3 regions of the Planococcus alpniumensis genome follow, and region 1 is predicted to be linked to each of the others. Evidence: riboswitches for the same ligand, from Rfam matches in the RefSeq annotation. Region 1 holds a riboswitch; each other region holds the start of a gene.

Region 1 (5,526 bases):
ACCACCATATAACTGGTGATGATCAAAAAGGCGATCAATAATGTTTTTTTATTGCGGCTATGTGAATGATCATGTGATGATTCCATCGCCAACACCTCCGCTGCAGCTTCTTATAATTCTCTTCTCTATCTGTATTCCCGAAATATCGCCAAATATCCTATGGAAAACGAAACAAATATCCAGTCACTAGTCTTCCTAACCATAAAAAAACCGGCTCCCATGGCCGGTTTCATCAATGATTTTCTGAGGCTGTTGTCAGGACGGATTCCAGTGATGCTTCAAAACGCAAATTCATTTCCCGTTTCAACAGATGCAATTTTTGGGCATGCTCTGGTTTCACCCCGGTAATGACCGCATCAATCCCCATGACGCCTAAGGTCTGCACGAGTGATTCCAGGTAACTGACACCCTCTTGCGCCACCGTCCCCATCGCTGTCAAATCGACAACAACTGTTTCAGCTGCGTATTCGTAGATTCGCGTCACAATATGCGGGCGGATCGCTTCAACTTTTTTGGCATCCAAATTGCCGAACAACGGAATGAGCACATAGCCTGCCCCGATTGCGATGCATGGTGCGGAGAGTTCGCGAACTTTCTCCAGCAGCGCATCCGATCGTTCTTTTTCCTTGAGCAATTCATAATCCGTTTCTTTCAGGCGCCCCCGCAAGCGAATTAATTGCGCTGTGATCGCAGCCATTTGTTCATCTTTCGGCACCAGTACCAGATTTAGCGAAAAATCGCTGTCCCAACGGTAATAGACGTCTGCCAAGAAAAAGCCGGCCGCTGTGATGAAATTCAATTCGACAGGTTTTTTGCTGCCGCGGGTTTTTAAAAGCCGTTCCGCTTTGGAGCGGCTGCCTTCATCGAGCAAGTCAAAAAATCTCACTGGATTTCCAAAGAGCTGTTCTGCCTCTTGGGAATAGTCGACGACCGTAAAGCTATTGTTCAATTGAAAAGCCGGAAGCGGCCATTCAGCCAGTGGAGAGCGTGTCATCGTTCGACCCCTTTCCTGTGCGGATCCATTCGCGGAGCGCACCGAGTTCCCGGACGACGACCGCTCCTTTTATATGCAAATCCGCAAAGCTCGACAAGGTGACGGCCCTGCCGCCAATGAGGACAGCAGGCTTGGATTCCACTTGTGCAAATGCTTCTGCGTAGGTTTTCAAAACCGGCAAGCGGTGTGCGAGTGCGCCCGACAATGCAACAACATCCGGCTGCCAGTCACGAGTCGATTGGAGTGCTGAATCGAGCGGCAAATTCGGCCCCATATAACGGACTTCGTATCCCTCTTCGCGGAACATCGCAGCGACCATCTTGAGCCCGATATAATGCTCTTCGCCTTCCGGGCCAAAAATCATCGCCTTATTTCGTCCCTCTTTATTTTTATTGCGCAGTTCCGTAGCGGATAAGACAAAATCACAAACGGCGGTTGCCAAATGCTCTTCTGCAACTGAAATCTCATTTTGTTCCCATAATTCCCCGATGCGGTACATCGCCGGCGTCAAAAGTTCGCCGTAAAGCTGTTCATGCGAATGGCTTTCCAGGAAATCCTGGACATATTTCAAAGCTTCCTCTTCCTGTCCTTGCAGGAAAAGATCCGAAAGCTGTGTTGACTCGTTCATTTGATCAGCCCCTTTTATGTGGAGGGAGCTCCAATAACCGGACTGCGCGATCGAGGCAGCCCCGCATGAAATCTCCTTGCGTTGTTTCAGTATAGCGCGGCACAATTTCGATAAGCCGTTGAAAATTATCGATGATGAGCGCAGTTTCGACATTGCGGCTCACGAGCACCGTCTCGAGCCAGATGGCATAATCAAGAAAGGATTGTTCACTCTGCAGCTCCCAGGCCGTTTCAAGGTAATCCAAGTGGTGATGATTGTCTTTGACCGTGTGGGCATAGCCCCGATCTCCGAAACGTTCCCATAAGTTCGGGTACGCTTCGTAAATGCCGTCTGCCGTGACTTCCGCGATTTGCTGTTTTTGCTCCTGGTTCATTCGGCCACCACTTCGTATTGATGGACTTTCGGGACAATGCCCGCGAGTTCCTGATCAGGATAGTTCTTCTCCAAATCATGGATCTCCTTGAACTCCTGGCTCTTGACCCAATTCATATATGCCTGTTTGGATTGCCATTCCAAGTGGACGGTCAATTCATGGCGCTTTTTCGTGTTTTGGATCAGCCGGAATGAAGTGAAGCCTTCCGCCCGGTCAACACGGCGCGATCGTTTTTGATATATTTCAATGACGTCTTGTATTTTGTCTTCCGGTACAATGACGGTCGATGTGACGATGTACATAATTCAGAACCCCTTTGCAACTGACTTTGTATAAGCTGGGCAGGATAAAAGTATACCTCAGCATACCATTTCAGCTTCCGAAATAAAAGCGAGCGCATTTAGGGCATTTACAAGAGTATTTTCAATATTCCGCTTGTGTTTCGAAAGTAATTACCGTATGATGGAAAACATCAACCAACCACAACTATATAAAATGATTCTTATCGAGAGAGATGGAGGGATTTGGCCCTGTGAAGTCTCAGCAACCGGACATTGTCACGGTGCTAATTCCAATAGGTGCAGCCTAGTAGATGAGAAGATAGCATATACGGCAGGGGCTTTCTTCTTAACACAGAAGAAAGCCCCTGCTTTTTGATTTGAAAGGATGAGGATCATGACACAACATAGCTTAGAAACACGCCTGGTACAACTCGGCAACCGCAGCGACCAACGCACAGGAGCGGTTAATCCACCGATTTACCTTTCGACTGCCTACGAACATGAAGGCCTTGGCAAATCCACAGGCTATGATTACACGCGGACGAAAAATCCGACACGCCAGCTTCTTGAAGAGGGAATCGCAAACTTAGAAGGCGGCGACGCAGGCTTTGCGTGCAGCTCTGGAATGGCCGCGATCCAACTGGTCCTCTCCTTGTTCCGCCCGAACGATGAAATTTTGCTTCCTGAAGATATTTACGGCGGCACGTATCGTCTGCTGGAACAATATAAAGAAAAATACCATATCCGTCCCGTATACGATCCCTTCGTCGATCCGAAAACGGCCGAAGCGAAAATCACTGACAACACAAAAGCGATTTTCATTGAAACCCCGACCAACCCGTTGATGCAGGAAATCGATCTGGGATTGTACGCACAACTGGCAAAACGCCACGATCTATTGCTGATTGTCGACAATACCTTTTTGACGCCTTTCCTGCAGCAGCCGCTCACAATCGGCGCTGATATCGTACTCCATAGCGCGACCAAATACATCGGTGGCCATAACGATGTGCTTGCTGGGCTAGTCGCCGCAAAAGGCGAGGATTTATGCGAGCAGCTTTTCAACGCCCATAACTCAGCCGGCGCAGTGCTGTCACCGCTCGATTCCTGGCTGTTGATCCGCGGCTTGAAAACCTTGCCGCTGCGCATGCGCCAACACGAAGCGAACGCTAAAGAACTCGCCCGCTTCCTTGAAACTCAAGAGACCGTGACAGACGTACTATACCCTGGAAAAGGCGGCATGCTGTCGTTCCGCCTGCGCGAAGAACAATGGGTCGGAAAATTCCTCGAGAGCCTGTCGCTCATCACATTCGCCGAGAGCCTCGGTGGTGTGGAAAGTTTCATCACGTATCCTGCGACGCAGACCCATGCCGATATGCCGATTGCAGAACGGACGGCACGAGGCGTCTGTAACCGCCTGCTCCGCTTCTCTGTAGGCGTCGAGCAGGCAGAAGATTTGATCGCTGATTTGTCACAAGCCCTGGCCAAACTGGAAAAGGAGGTCGTTTCCCATGAGTGAACGACGCGAGACGAAATTGATCCATTCAGCAGGCATTGATCCATTAACAGGCGCAGTCAATGTGCCGATCTATTTATCATCGACTTTCCACCAAGAAAGCATCGATTCGTTCGGTCCGTTCGATTATAGCCGCTCCGGCAATCCGACGCGCAAATCACTTGAAGAAACGATCGCCAAACTTGAAGGCGGCGCGCGGGGCTTGGCCTTTTCTTCCGGCATGGCAGCCATCTCATCGGCCTTTATGCTATTGAAAGCCGGCGACCATGTACTGGTCTCAGAAGATGTTTACGGCGGCACTTATCGCTTCATTACGGAGGTGCTGGAAAAATTCAAAGTCGATTATACATTCGTCGATATGACCGACCTCGGCGAAGTGGCCGCAGCGTTCCAGCCGAACACGAAAGTAGTTTACATCGAAACGCCTTCCAATCCCGTCATGAAAATTACCGATATTGAAATGGCTGCGAAACTGGCGAAAGCAAACGACGCCATGACATTCGTCGACAATACCTTCATGACGCCGCTTTACCAAAATCCGCTTGAACTCGGCGCGGATATTGTGCTCCACAGCGCGACGAAGTTCCTCTCCGGCCATAGCGATATCACAGCTGGCCTTGCGGTGACAAAAGATGCTGGCCTCGGCGAACAATTGGCATTTATCCAAAACACATTCGGATCTGTGCTCGGCGCACAGGATTCCTATACATTGATCCAAGGCATCAAAACGCTCGGCGCCCGCACAAAACAATCCGGCGAGACGACCGCACGCATTGCCGAGTATCTGCATAGGCACCCGCTTGTCGAAGAAGTCTATTATCCCGGCTTCTCGTTTCATCCCGGAAACCCTATCCATAAGCGTCAGGCTAGCCACGCAGGTTGTGTGCTGTCATTCCGCCTGGCGGATAAGGACGCCGCCCGCATTCTCGTAGATGCTTTGGAAATTCCTGTGTTCGCCGTCAGCCTCGGTGCGGTCGAATCGATCCTGTCCTATCCGGCCACGATGTCCCATGCCGCCATGCCACCCGCTGAACGTGAAAAGCGCGGCATCACCGATGGGCTTCTGCGCTTCTCCGCAGGGCTTGAGCATCCCGATGACTTGATCAACGATTTCAGCCAGGCACTCGAAAAAATCGCCATTGCCAAAGGGCTCAGCGTCGCTGATTAATTTTGTTCATTCAAAAAGACCGTCCCACTCGTCATCAAGCTAATGAGTCGGACGGTCTTTTTTTCATGCCTTTGCATCATACGCCACTAAACCTAAGAAAGCCTGAATTCCAGGGGGAGGGAATTCAGGCTTTCTTCTATTTATTATAAGACAATCTGCTGGGCAGGCTCTTTGAGCGATACTTTGGCAACGCCCGTTTCTTCGGCAGCCCTTGCGACTGCTTCAGCGACCGCCTGTGCCACACGCGGATCGAACGGCTTCGGTATCACATAATCTTCGTGAAGTTCATGGGTGGCGATCAAGGCGGCGATCGCTTCGACTGCTGCGATTTTCATCGCGTCATTGATGTCACTTGCTTGTACATCAAGGGCGCCGCGGAACAATCCGGGAAACGCCAGCACATTATTGACCTGGTTGGCAAAATCGGAACGTCCTGTCCCGATGACCCGTGCACCGGCAGCTTTCGCAGCATGCGGCAAGATTTCGGGATTCGGGTTCGCCATCGCAAAGATGACCGGATCTTCATTCATCGAACGCACCATGCTTTCCGTCAATGCGCCTTCTGC
Region 2 (5,526 bases), 1.2 Mb from region 1:
CACAGCTGAAAGAGATCCACCAAACGAGCGGCATCGAGCTGAAGAAGTTTTTCAATACGAGCGGCAAAAAATACCGTGAACTCGAACTGAAGGAAAAGCTGCCGGAAATGTCAGCAGATGAGCAATACAAATTGCTAGCATCAGACGGCATGCTCATCAAACGCCCGCTTGCATGGGACGGCTCTCAGGCGACACTTGGCTTCAAGGAAGAGGCTTACGGAAATACATGGAGCTGACAAGTTTGTCATCTTGTTTTTCATCCTTGGTTGTGGCAAACTAAAATTGAGTCAATTACATATTTGGAGGGGTTTGGATGAGCACACCACAAGAGCTTCGCTATTCAAAAGAACACGAATGGGTCAAAGTCGAAGACGGCAAAGCACGTATCGGCATTACTCATTTCGCGCAAGATGAACTTGGAGACATCGTATTTGTCGAGCTTCCGCAAGTCGGCGACGAGCTGAAAAAAGACGAGCCATTCGGCAGCGTCGAATCCGTTAAAACAGTATCGGAATTGTATGCGCCAATCAGCGGGAAAATCGTCGAAGTCAATTCTGAGCTTGAAGACAGCCCGGAATTCGTCAACGAATCACCTTATGAAAAAGCGTGGATGGTCGTTGTGGAAGCCCCTTCCGAAGATGAGGTCAATGCATTGATGTCAGCTGACGAATATAAAGAAATGACAAACGAGTAAGTTCTGAAAGCGCCTCTTTATGGCGCTTTTTTTCATATAAGGTTTTCTGGGGGGATACGTATGGAGAAAGTGATAGTGGTTGAAGGGATCAGCGACAAAACCCGGATAGCGCCATTGATTGCAGAACCCGTGACGATTCTTTGCACAAATGGTACAGTGAGTGCTACAAGACTCGAGGAAATGCTGCTGCCTTTTGAAGGGCAGGATATCATCATCCTGGTCGATGCGGACGCTTCAGGCGATAAATTGCGCAAGCTCATCAAGCGTGAGTTTCCGGAAGCCCGCCATTTCCATGTCGACCGAAGTTATAAAGAGGTGGCGACGACGCCGCTGCGGAAGCTGATCGATGTGCTCATCGCAGCAGATGTACGGGTCTTAAATCCAGTAGCAGGGAATGACTAGCATGAATGAATGGACACATAAAGAATGGCTGAAGGAAAAAAACACACAGCCTGTTTCAGCTTATTATCTGTATACGCCGATGTGCGGCACGTGCCAAGTGGCCAGCAAGATGCTCGGCGTGGTGGAAGAGCTTTTGCCAGACCTTCCAATGGGCAAAGCCAATTTGAATTATGTACAGGAAGTGGCGGAGCTTTATGAAGTGGAAAGTGTGCCGTGCCTGTTGATTTCACAGAATGGCAAAGTGACAGACAAGGTTTATGCTTTCCAGTCGGTGCCGTATTTGTACGAGAAATTGAAAACGGTTGACGAATACAGCCAGCCATGATAAATTTAATTTCTGAAATTAACTTAATAGCGTAGCTCTTATAAAGAGAGGTGGAGGGAAGTGCCCGATGAAGCCCGGCAACCGTCATGAAAATGAAATGGTGCCAAGTCACTCAAAGTGAAAACTTTGAAAGATGAGAGAACGGTTTATTGTGTTTACACATGTGCCTTTCTGCTTATCTGAGCAGGAAGGCTTTTTTATTAGCAAAAGATTTAGGAGAGTGCCCAATCATGATTGAGTTAAAAGGATTGACAAAAGTTTTTGATACTGGCAAAGCGCGCTTGACGGCTGTCGACCATGTCGACTTAACGGTGCCGGTCGGTGAAATTTTTGGCATTATCGGCTATAGCGGAGCGGGGAAAAGTACCTTGATCCGCCTGCTAAATGGTTTGGAAAAACCGAGCGAAGGCTCCGTTGAAATCAACGGCCAGAACATCACGGCGATTTCGGGGCCGAAACTCCGCAAAGCCCGCCAAAAGGTCAGCATGATTTTCCAGCATTTCAATTTGCTGTGGTCGCGGACCGTCCGCGAGAACATTGAATTCCCGCTTGAGATTGCAGGAGTCGGGAAAGAGGAGCGGCGCAAGCGTTCTGCAGAGCTGATCGAACTGGTTGGCCTCGAAGGACGCGAAAGCGCATATCCAGCCCAGCTTTCCGGCGGTCAGAAGCAGCGCGTCGGCATTGCCCGTGCGCTGGCGAATGACCCGGAAGTGCTTTTGTGCGATGAAGCGACATCGGCTCTTGATCCGCAAACGACCGATGCGATTTTGGAATTATTGGTCGACATTAACAAGCGCCTCGGCTTGACGATTGTTTTGATCACGCACGAAATGCACGTCATCCGCAAGATCTGCCATCGCGTGGCAGTGATGGAAGGCGGACGCGTCGTTGAACTTGGCGAAGTGCTGCATGTCTTCCAGCATCCGAAGGAAACGATCACGAAGCGCTTTGTTGCCCAAGTAACCGAGACGGAAGATTCAGCAGAGACCGTCCGCCATCTGCGCGAGCAATATCCGGAAGGGCAATTGGTCAAGTTGATATTCGTCGGGGACCAGGCAGAGCAGCCGATCCTGACTCAGCTGATCCGGGAATATAAAGTGGAAGTCAATATTGTCCACGGCAACATCTCCCATACCCAACGGGGTGCTTATGGAACGCTCATCCTTCAACTGAAGGGCACTGCAGATGAAATAAACAAAGCTTTAGCTTTCCTCGGTGCACATGATGTACAGACGGAGGTGATGGGCAATGCTTGAGACCTTATTCCCGAACGTAGATTGGGCGGATATGTGGGAAGCAACACTCGAAACCATTTATATGACGGCCATGTCCACGTTTTTCACATTTGTTATTGGTTTGGTCCTGGGGATCGTCTTATTCCTTACCGCACCGAACCAGTTATGGGCAAACAAAATCGTCAACTGGCTGACGGGTGCTTTCGTTAATATTTTCCGTTCGATTCCCTTCATTATTTTAATTATTTTGCTGATTCCGTTTACGAAATTTTTGATCGGCAGCATTCGCGGACCGAACGCTGCGCTTCCGGCATTGATCATCGGGGCAGCTCCTTTCTATGCCCGCATGGTGCTTATTGCGTTAAAGGAAATCGACAAAGGCGTCATCGAAGCTGCCCGGTCGATGGGAGCGACGACTTGGACGATCATTCGCAAAGTATTGCTTCCTGAATCCAAGCCGGCATTGATTTCTGGGATTACGGTGACAGCTATCGCATTGGTGGGCTACACCGCAATGGCTGGCATTATCGGCGCAGGAGGGCTAGGGACCCTTGCCTTCCTGGACGGTTTCCAAAGAAGCCGAGAAGACGTCACCTTGATGGCGACGATTGCGATTCTGGTCATTGTATTCATTGTCCAATTTATCGGTGATTACTTAACTAGAAAAGCAGACAAGCGTTAAATTTCGCACCGTCATGGAATTACTGGAGAAAATAGGGCTTTTTAGTCCAAAAAAATAAAAACTACATTTAATAGAAGAAAAGGGGAAATTTGTAATGAAAAAATTAGTATTTGGTTCATTTGCAGCAGTATTGGCATTATCCGCTTGCGGGGCAGAGGAAGAAAACAACAGCGGCGCATCAGAAGGAGAAACGAGCACATTGACAGTTGGGGCTTCGAACGTTCCGCATGCTGAAATCCTTGAACAGGCTAAACCGATTTTGGAGGAACAGGGCATCGAGTTGGATATTCAGACATACCAAGATTACATCTTGCCAAACCAAGACTTGGAATCAGGCGATTTGGATGCAAACTATTTCCAACATACGCCTTACCTGGAATCGCAAATTGCTGATCATGGCTATGACTTTGTAAGTGCTGGCGGCATTCACATCGAGCCGATCGGCGTTTATTCTCAAGACTACTCGTCTCTTGAAGATTTGCCGCAAGATGCGACAATCCTCATGAGTAATTCAGTCGCTGACCATGGCCGCATCCTGGCTATGCTCGAAGCGGAAGGTTTGATCACGTTGGAAGAAGGCATCGACAAGACGACGGCCGAAACTAGCGATATCGTAGAAAATGAGAAAAACCTGCAGTTTGATACAGAGTACGAAGCAGCTTTGCTTGTGCAAATGTATGAAGCGGGTGAAGGCGATGCGGTATTGATCAACTCGAACTATGCAATTGATGCTGGATTGAGCCCGATGGAAGATGCCATCGCTCTTGAAAGCTCAGATTCTCCGTACGCCAATGTCATTGCTGTTCAAGCGGGAGACGAAAATAACGAAGACATTCAAGCCTTGGTTGACGTATTGACGTCGCAAGAAATCCAAGACTTCATCTTGGAAGAATGGAACGGGTCAATCGTTCCAGTCGAACAATAAACCTTTTAGCCAGCCTATTCTCTTTAGAATGGGCTGGTTTTTTCGTGCGCATAAAATGCCCTGGTTCAGGTGAAATGCCGTGGTAAGTAGACTAAAACTAAGCGTGAAAGTTTTTAGGTCATTTTTCCAGAATAATAAAAATATTACGTGATTTAGAAAAAAGCTATTAGCTTTTCGAAAACTATGGTAATTTCACATAATAACAAATAAACAACTGTTTACACAGGGAGGACAAGAACATGAAATTTCAATTCGGTTTGCTGCCGCGGATTGTGCTGGCCATTGTGCTTGGCGTACTCATCGGCTCTGTGGCGCCAGAGGAACTCGTCCGTGTATTTGCTACGTTCACAGGAATTTTCGGCGGGTTCTTGAATTTTATCGTGCCATTGATTATTCTCGGTTTTATTGCACCAGGCATTGCAAAGCTTGGAAAAGGTTCAGGGAAATTATTGGGGCTTGCGACTGCAGTTGCGTATTTATCGACCATTGTGGCAGGCGTCCTGGCATTTATCGTGGCTTCTTCCCTTTTGCCGAATTTGATGGAAGGCGGTTCATTGAGCAATTTGGATGATCCCGAAAATGCTCTCGCTTCCAGTTTCATTGCTTTGGAGATTCCTCAATTGTTCGGGGTCATGAGCGCCTTGATCTTGGCATTTCTGCTCGGAATCGGCATGGCTTCTACAGGAAGCAAGACAATGGCATCGTTTTTTGAGGAATTCCAAGAGATCATCGAAAAAGTTATTTCATACATCATAATCCCACTATTGCCTTTTCACATCTTCGGTATTTTTGCGAATATGGCATACGGCGGTGCAGTGTTTGAAATCCTTTCTCTCTTTGCGGTAGTTTTCATCCTGATCATCGTTTTGCACTGGGTCATGCTTACGGGCCAGTACACCACTGCGGGGATACTGAGAAAGAGCAATCCGTTCGCTTTGATCCGGACGATGCTGCCGGCTTACTTCACGGCGCTCGGGACACAGTCTTCAGCAGCTACCATCCCGGTCACTTTACGCCAAGCACGTAAAACAGGCGTGAAAGAACGTGTGGCGGACTTCACGGTCCCGTTGTTTGCAACGATTCATTTGTCAGGCAGTACCATTACGCTCGTCACTTGTGCGATCGGCGTAATTTTATTGACAGGGGATGCGCCATCATTCGGCAACTTCTTTCCATTCATCCTCATGCTTGGAGTGACGATGATCGCAGCTCCCGGCGTTCCGGGCGGCGCTGTCATGGCAGCCATCGGTTTGCTGGAAGTGA
Region 3 (5,526 bases), 490 kb from region 1:
TCCACCGCTTTTCCTGGGCCGATCAGCCCTGACCACCAGCCCGGTTGATCTGCAGTTCCCACTGCATATTGATCGCCCGTCAGCGCGTGGCAAACCAGAATCGCCGGCGCAGAACTTTCTCCGACGCGTTCATACGCCAATTCCACTTCGCGCAATAGTTGACCTGATTCAAGTTTTAGCTGGCCGATGGATACTGTCGTCATCCGATTCCCTCCTTACGCGTTCTCGAGTACTGCCGCTTGGATCGCTTGCTCCAAATCAGCGATTAAATCTTCGTGGTTTTCCAATCCTACAGACAACCGGATCAACTCTTCCGTTACGCCGCTGTTTTTCAACTCTTCTGCTGTCAATTGCTGGTGTGTTGTTGACGCCGGGTGGATAATCAATGATTTGGCATCGCCGACATTCGCCACGTGCGACCATAAATTAACGCCATCGATCACTTTGCGGCCGGCTTCCCGTCCGCCTTTGATGCCGAAGTTGACGATCGAACCATAGCTGTCTTTCAAGTATTTATCAGCAAGTGTCTTGGATGGATGTCCTTCCAATCCGAGGTAATTGACCCACTCGACTTGCGGATGGTCTTTCAAATATTCCGCGACCTTCTGTGCGTTCGTCGCGTGGCGTGGAATCCGCAGATGCAAAGTTTCAAGTCCCTGAAGCAGTGCGTGGGCGCTGTCCGCACTGAGCGATGGACCGAAATCGCGCAACAGCTGGACGCGTAATTTCGTCGCGAATGCCGCTTCCGGTACATCGATTCCGAAACGGATGCCGTGATAGGATTCATCCGGCTCCGTATAATTCGGGAAGCGCGGATTGTCCCAGTTGAAGCGTCCGGCATCGACCGCTACGCCGCCGATTGTCGTTCCGTGCCCGCCGATCCATTTCGTGGCTGAATGGATGACTACATCTGCACCAAATTCGATCGGGTTGCTGACGAAAGGCGACGCGAAGGTATTATCGATCAAAAGCGGTACGCCATTTTCGTGTGCGATATTAGCTACCCGCTCGACGTCGAACACGTTCAAACTTGGATTTCCGATAATTTCACCGAACAAGGCTTTCGTCTTGTCCGTAATCGCTGCACGGAAATTTTCAGGGTCCGTGGCATCGACGAATTTTACGTTAATGCCATAGCGCGGCAATGTGTTGGCGAATAGATTATAGGTTCCTCCATATAAATTGCTGTCGGCAACAATTTCGTCTCCCGCTTCAGCTATATTCAATACTGAGAATGCAATGGCTGCCATTCCTGATGATAAAGCTACTGCAGCAGTGCCGCCTTCAAGAAGTGCGACGCGCTGTTCGAACACATCGACTGTCGGGTTCATGATACGCGAGTAGATATTGCCCGCTTCTTTCAGGCCGAATAGGTTTTGTGCGTGTTCGGTATCTTTGAATACATAAGAAGTCGTTTTATGGACCGGTACGCCGCGAGCGCCTGTCACTGGATCCGGCTCTTGGCCGCCGTGTAATAGAAGAGTTTCTGGTTTGAAGTTTGTCATTGTCAATTCCTCCTGTTTTTGTAATAGTTTTTCGGTTTGAGGAGGACACAAAAAGACCCTCTTCAGAAAGAAGAGGGCCGTTATATACGGATTTGCCTCCTCTTATCTTTCAGCGACGCAAATGCGCGCTGTAGGATTTAGCACCTTTCCAGACATGAGCCTGTTGGTTGCCGGGCATCGTAGGGCCTATTCCCTCCGCCTCTCGTGATAAGAGTATTCAGTTATTTTTTTGCTTGTGGAAAAGTATAGAGGACAGCCCTGGCTAAAGTCAAGGATATTTTTCTAAAAATTTTAACTACTATAAGTAGCTCATCTACCGAAAAAAAATTACGTGAAAGCTGTTGACTTTTTCGCTATTTCAAAATAGAGTAGGAATCACGAATTGAATAGCTTACATCACTTTCTTATCCAGAGAAACCGAGGGACAGGCCCTATGACGTTTCGGCAGCAGATTCGCAAACCAGCGAAAACTGTGCTAATTCCTGCAAATGCTCTAGCATTTGGAAGATGAGAATGAGATGGTTTCATATTTTGAAGCCCTCTTTTTTCTTGCGCATAAGAAAAAAGAGGGCTTTTTGTTGTTATTTCAAGAAAGTGTTCGTTCGCACTCATTCGAATCGTTATTTGCAGCCACAGGAGGGACACCATGATTCAATTTGAAGCAGTCAAGAAAACTTATGTATCCGGCAAGCAGCAAGTCCATGCGCTCAATGGCATTGACTTGACCGTCGAAACCGGAGAAATTTACGGCGTCATCGGGTTCAGCGGCGCAGGAAAAAGCTCGTTGATCCGCACGGTGAATTTGCTCGAGCGCCCATCAACAGGACGCGTGCTCATCCACGGAGAAGATATTTCCACTTTAAGCGCACGCAAAATCCGCGATACAAGAAAAGACATCGGCATGATCTTCCAGCATTTCAATTTGCTGAACTCGAAAACAGTGCATCATAATATCGCGATGCCGCTACTCCTGGCAAAGACTCCGAAAGCGGAAGTCGACCGGAAAGTGGCGGAACTATTGGAATTTGTCGGGCTTGCCGACCAAGCGAAAAAATACCCGGATCAATTGTCCGGCGGGCAAAAGCAGCGAATTGGCATTGCGCGGGCACTCGCCACAAACCCGTCCATACTGCTATGCGATGAAGCAACGTCAGCGCTCGACCCGCAGACGACTCAGTCCATACTGGATCTGCTGCGCCGCATCAATCAAGAATACAATATCACCATCTTGCTCATTACACACGAAATGGGCGTCATCCGGGAAATCTGCGACAAAGTAGCCGTGCTTGAAGAAGGACGCGTCATTGAGCAAGGCAGCGTGTTTGAAGTGTTCACCAATCCTCAGCACGCGACGACAAAGCGTTTCGTCCGTTCTGTCATGAACGATGAATTGCCGGATTCGTTGCTTGAGCAGATTCGCCACAACGACGGCACACGGCCGATTTACCGTGTGCAGTTTACCGGGAATTCAGTCGGGCAGCCATTCATGTCGAGGGTGTCACGTGAATTCCAGCTCGATTTGAATGTGCTGTTCGGTAACATTACAGAACTCCAAGGCATTCCATACGGCAACTTGATTGTCGAGTTCGACGGCGCACTCGTAGAAATCGACCGGGCACTCGCCTCAATCCGAAACGACAATATCCAAGTAGAGGAGGTGCAGCAACATGCAGGTTGATCAATCGCAAATTTTAGAAGCTTTATGGGAGACCCTTTACATGACGGGTGCATCATTCGTTTTCTCGCTCTTCATCGGCTTGCCGCTTGGCATCTTGCTGGTCGTCACGAGAAAGGGCCATCTGCTTGAAAATGAAGCTGTATTTAACGTATTGAACATCGTCATCAATATCTTCCGTTCGATTCCATTCATCATCTTAATGGTCGCCATCATTCCATTGACGCGCGTCATTGTCGGCACATCGATCGGCACGGCCGCAGCCATCGTTCCATTGGTGTTTTACGCAGGGCCGTATATCGCCCGCCTCATCGAAAACTCATTGCTTGAAGTCGATAAAGGCGTCATCGAAGCAGCTCAGGCGATGGGCGCTTCTCCCGGCCAGATTATTTTCCGCTTCCTTATCCCGGAAGCGCTCAGCTCGCTTGTCCTGGCATTGACCATCGCTATCGTCGGCCTGATCGGCGCATCCGCCATGGCTGGCGCGATTGGAGGCGGCGGACTCGGCGACTTGGCCATCACTTACGGCTATCAGCGCTTCGACACATTGGTCATGCTCTTGACTGTCGCGATTCTGGTCGTCCTTGTGCAGGGCGTCCAATCGCTCGGCAACCTCATGTCCCGCAGAGTACGCCGGAGCTAAGTCCTTTTATTCACATCAATTAAATTCAATCAAGCGATTTATTCATCAGCACAATCACTCAAAAAAACCATTGGAGGATTTCATCATGAAAAAAATTACAGCTCTTTTAGCAACAGCAGGCATCGCCGCGCTTCTCGGCGCATGTGGAGACGATAGCTCAGCAGGCGAAACCACGAAAGTAACACTTGGCATCAGTGGATCGGACACGACGATTTGGGATTATGTCGGCGACAAAGCCGCTAAAGAAGGCATCGAACTCGACATCATCACCTTCTCGGATTATGTGGCCCCGAACTTGGCACTTGCTGAAGGCGAACTCGACTTGAACGCCTTCCAGACCATCTCGTATTTCGATGAATTTGTCGAAGAGCACAATGTCGACATCGTACCGATCGGCTCTACCGTCATTGCGCCGATGGGCTTGTATTCCGACAAATACGAATCCATCGAAGAACTTCCCGAAGGCGCCCAAATCGCTATGCCGAATGAAGCGACCAACATGGGCCGCGCACTCCTCTTGCTCGATGAATCCGGGCTCATCACTTTATCCGATGACGCCGGATTGACCGGAACAGCAGAAGACATTATCGACAACCCGAAAAACATTGAAGTCGTCCCGATGACTTCCGCCCATACGCCGCGCGCTATGGCTGACGTGGCTGCTTCCATCGTCAACAACGGCATCGCAGTGGATGCAGGATTGAACCCGACAGAAGACCCGATTGCCCGTGAAAGCGATACGGCAAAACCTTATATCAACCTGATAGCCGCACAAGCTGGCGAAGAAGATAACGAAGCGTATCAGCGCATCGTCGAATTGTACCAAGAAGAAGACACAGCTGAATTTGTCATCGAACACACAGAAGGCGCTCAAATCCCGACTTTCGTTTCGGTTGAAGAATTAGTTGATTACCAATAAGAAGACAGTCACTCTGCAGTTGCACGCCGTTAAAAATGAAATTCCATTCGAGGGGGACAATCACATGACCATCATTAGCGAAGCACGCGAGACGATTACGGAATCGATCGACAAGAACCGTGCTCAATATTTACGCATCAGCCATGCCATCCATGAAAACCCGGAAATCGGCAACGAAGAAGTGTTCGCGAGCGGCCTCTTGACTGGATTACTCGAAGAAGCCGGATTCCAGGTAGAAGACGGTGTCGCTGGCCACCACACCGCTTTTTACGCAGTTCGCGACAGCCACAAGCCCGGACCGACTGTCGCTTTTCTTGCTGAATACGACGCCTTGCCGGGCATCGGCCATGCGTGCGGACACAATATTATCGGCACGACCAGTGTCGCAGCAGCCATTGCGCTCAGTAAAACATTGGAATTGACTGGCGGGCGCGTCGTCGTCCTCGGCACCCCTGCCGAAGAAGGCGGACCGAATGGCAGTGCGAAAGGAAGTTTCGTCAAACACGGCCTGCTTGAAAAAATCGATGCCGCATTGATGCTTCACCCATCCGGAAACTCGGCTGTTACAGGACCTTCGCTTGCTGTCGACCCGCTGAGTTTTCATTTCTACGGCAAGCCTGCTCATGCTGCCGGGTCTCCCGAAAAGGGCATCAATGCTCTCGATGCCGTGCTGCAATTGTTTAACGGCATCAATGCCCTTCGCCAACAATTGCCGGATGATGCACGGGTACATGGCATCATCACGCACGGGGGCGACGCGCCGAATATCATCCCGGAATACGCT

The links. A riboswitch is a leader RNA that binds a small molecule or an ion and turns the genes downstream of it on or off. The one in region 1 is predicted to bind S-adenosylmethionine.
Region 2: it holds a riboswitch for S-adenosylmethionine, as region 1 does, so the genes downstream of both, G3255_RS06220 (methionine ABC transporter ATP-binding protein) here and G3255_RS12255 (methionine biosynthesis PLP-dependent protein) in region 1, are expected to answer to the same signal.
Region 3: it holds a riboswitch for S-adenosylmethionine, as region 1 does, so the genes downstream of both, G3255_RS14545 (methionine ABC transporter ATP-binding protein) here and G3255_RS12255 (methionine biosynthesis PLP-dependent protein) in region 1, are expected to answer to the same signal.

Annotation. Positions count from the first base shown of each region.
Region 1 is NZ_JAAMTH010000001.1:2,393,317-2,398,842, forward strand. It holds gene G3255_RS12230 (cation diffusion facilitator family transporter) at 1-86, opposite strand, end outside; gene G3255_RS12235 (STAS domain-containing protein) at 233-994, opposite strand; gene G3255_RS12240 (cobalamin B12-binding domain-containing protein) at 972-1,622, opposite strand; gene G3255_RS12245 (hypothetical protein) at 1,627-1,995, opposite strand; gene G3255_RS12250 (antibiotic biosynthesis monooxygenase family protein) at 1,992-2,297, opposite strand; SAM riboswitch class I at 2,495-2,594, shown strand; gene G3255_RS12255 (methionine biosynthesis PLP-dependent protein) at 2,671-3,795, shown strand; gene G3255_RS12260 (aminotransferase class I/II-fold pyridoxal phosphate-dependent enzyme) at 3,788-4,960, shown strand; gene ystJ (NADP-dependent malic enzyme) at 5,104-5,526, opposite strand, start outside.
Region 2 is NZ_JAAMTH010000001.1:1,226,501-1,232,026, forward strand. It holds gene G3255_RS06200 (arsenate reductase family protein) at 1-236, shown strand, start outside; gene gcvH (glycine cleavage system protein GcvH) at 314-694, shown strand; gene G3255_RS06210 (ribonuclease M5) at 755-1,096, shown strand; gene G3255_RS06215 (thioredoxin family protein) at 1,098-1,421, shown strand; SAM riboswitch class I at 1,457-1,561, shown strand; gene G3255_RS06220 (methionine ABC transporter ATP-binding protein) at 1,652-2,677, shown strand; gene G3255_RS06225 (methionine ABC transporter permease) at 2,670-3,338, shown strand; gene G3255_RS06230 (MetQ/NlpA family ABC transporter substrate-binding protein) at 3,433-4,263, shown strand; gene G3255_RS06235 (dicarboxylate/amino acid:cation symporter) at 4,503-5,526, shown strand, end outside.
Region 3 is NZ_JAAMTH010000001.1:2,878,577-2,884,102, forward strand. It holds gene metX (homoserine O-acetyltransferase MetX) at 1-203, opposite strand, end outside; gene G3255_RS14540 (O-acetylhomoserine aminocarboxypropyltransferase/cysteine synthase family protein) at 216-1,505, opposite strand; SAM riboswitch class I at 1,605-1,719, opposite strand; SAM riboswitch class I at 1,907-2,019, shown strand; gene G3255_RS14545 (methionine ABC transporter ATP-binding protein) at 2,152-3,183, shown strand; gene G3255_RS14550 (methionine ABC transporter permease) at 3,173-3,823, shown strand; gene G3255_RS14555 (MetQ/NlpA family ABC transporter substrate-binding protein) at 3,909-4,742, shown strand; gene G3255_RS14560 (M20 family metallopeptidase) at 4,807-5,526, shown strand, end outside.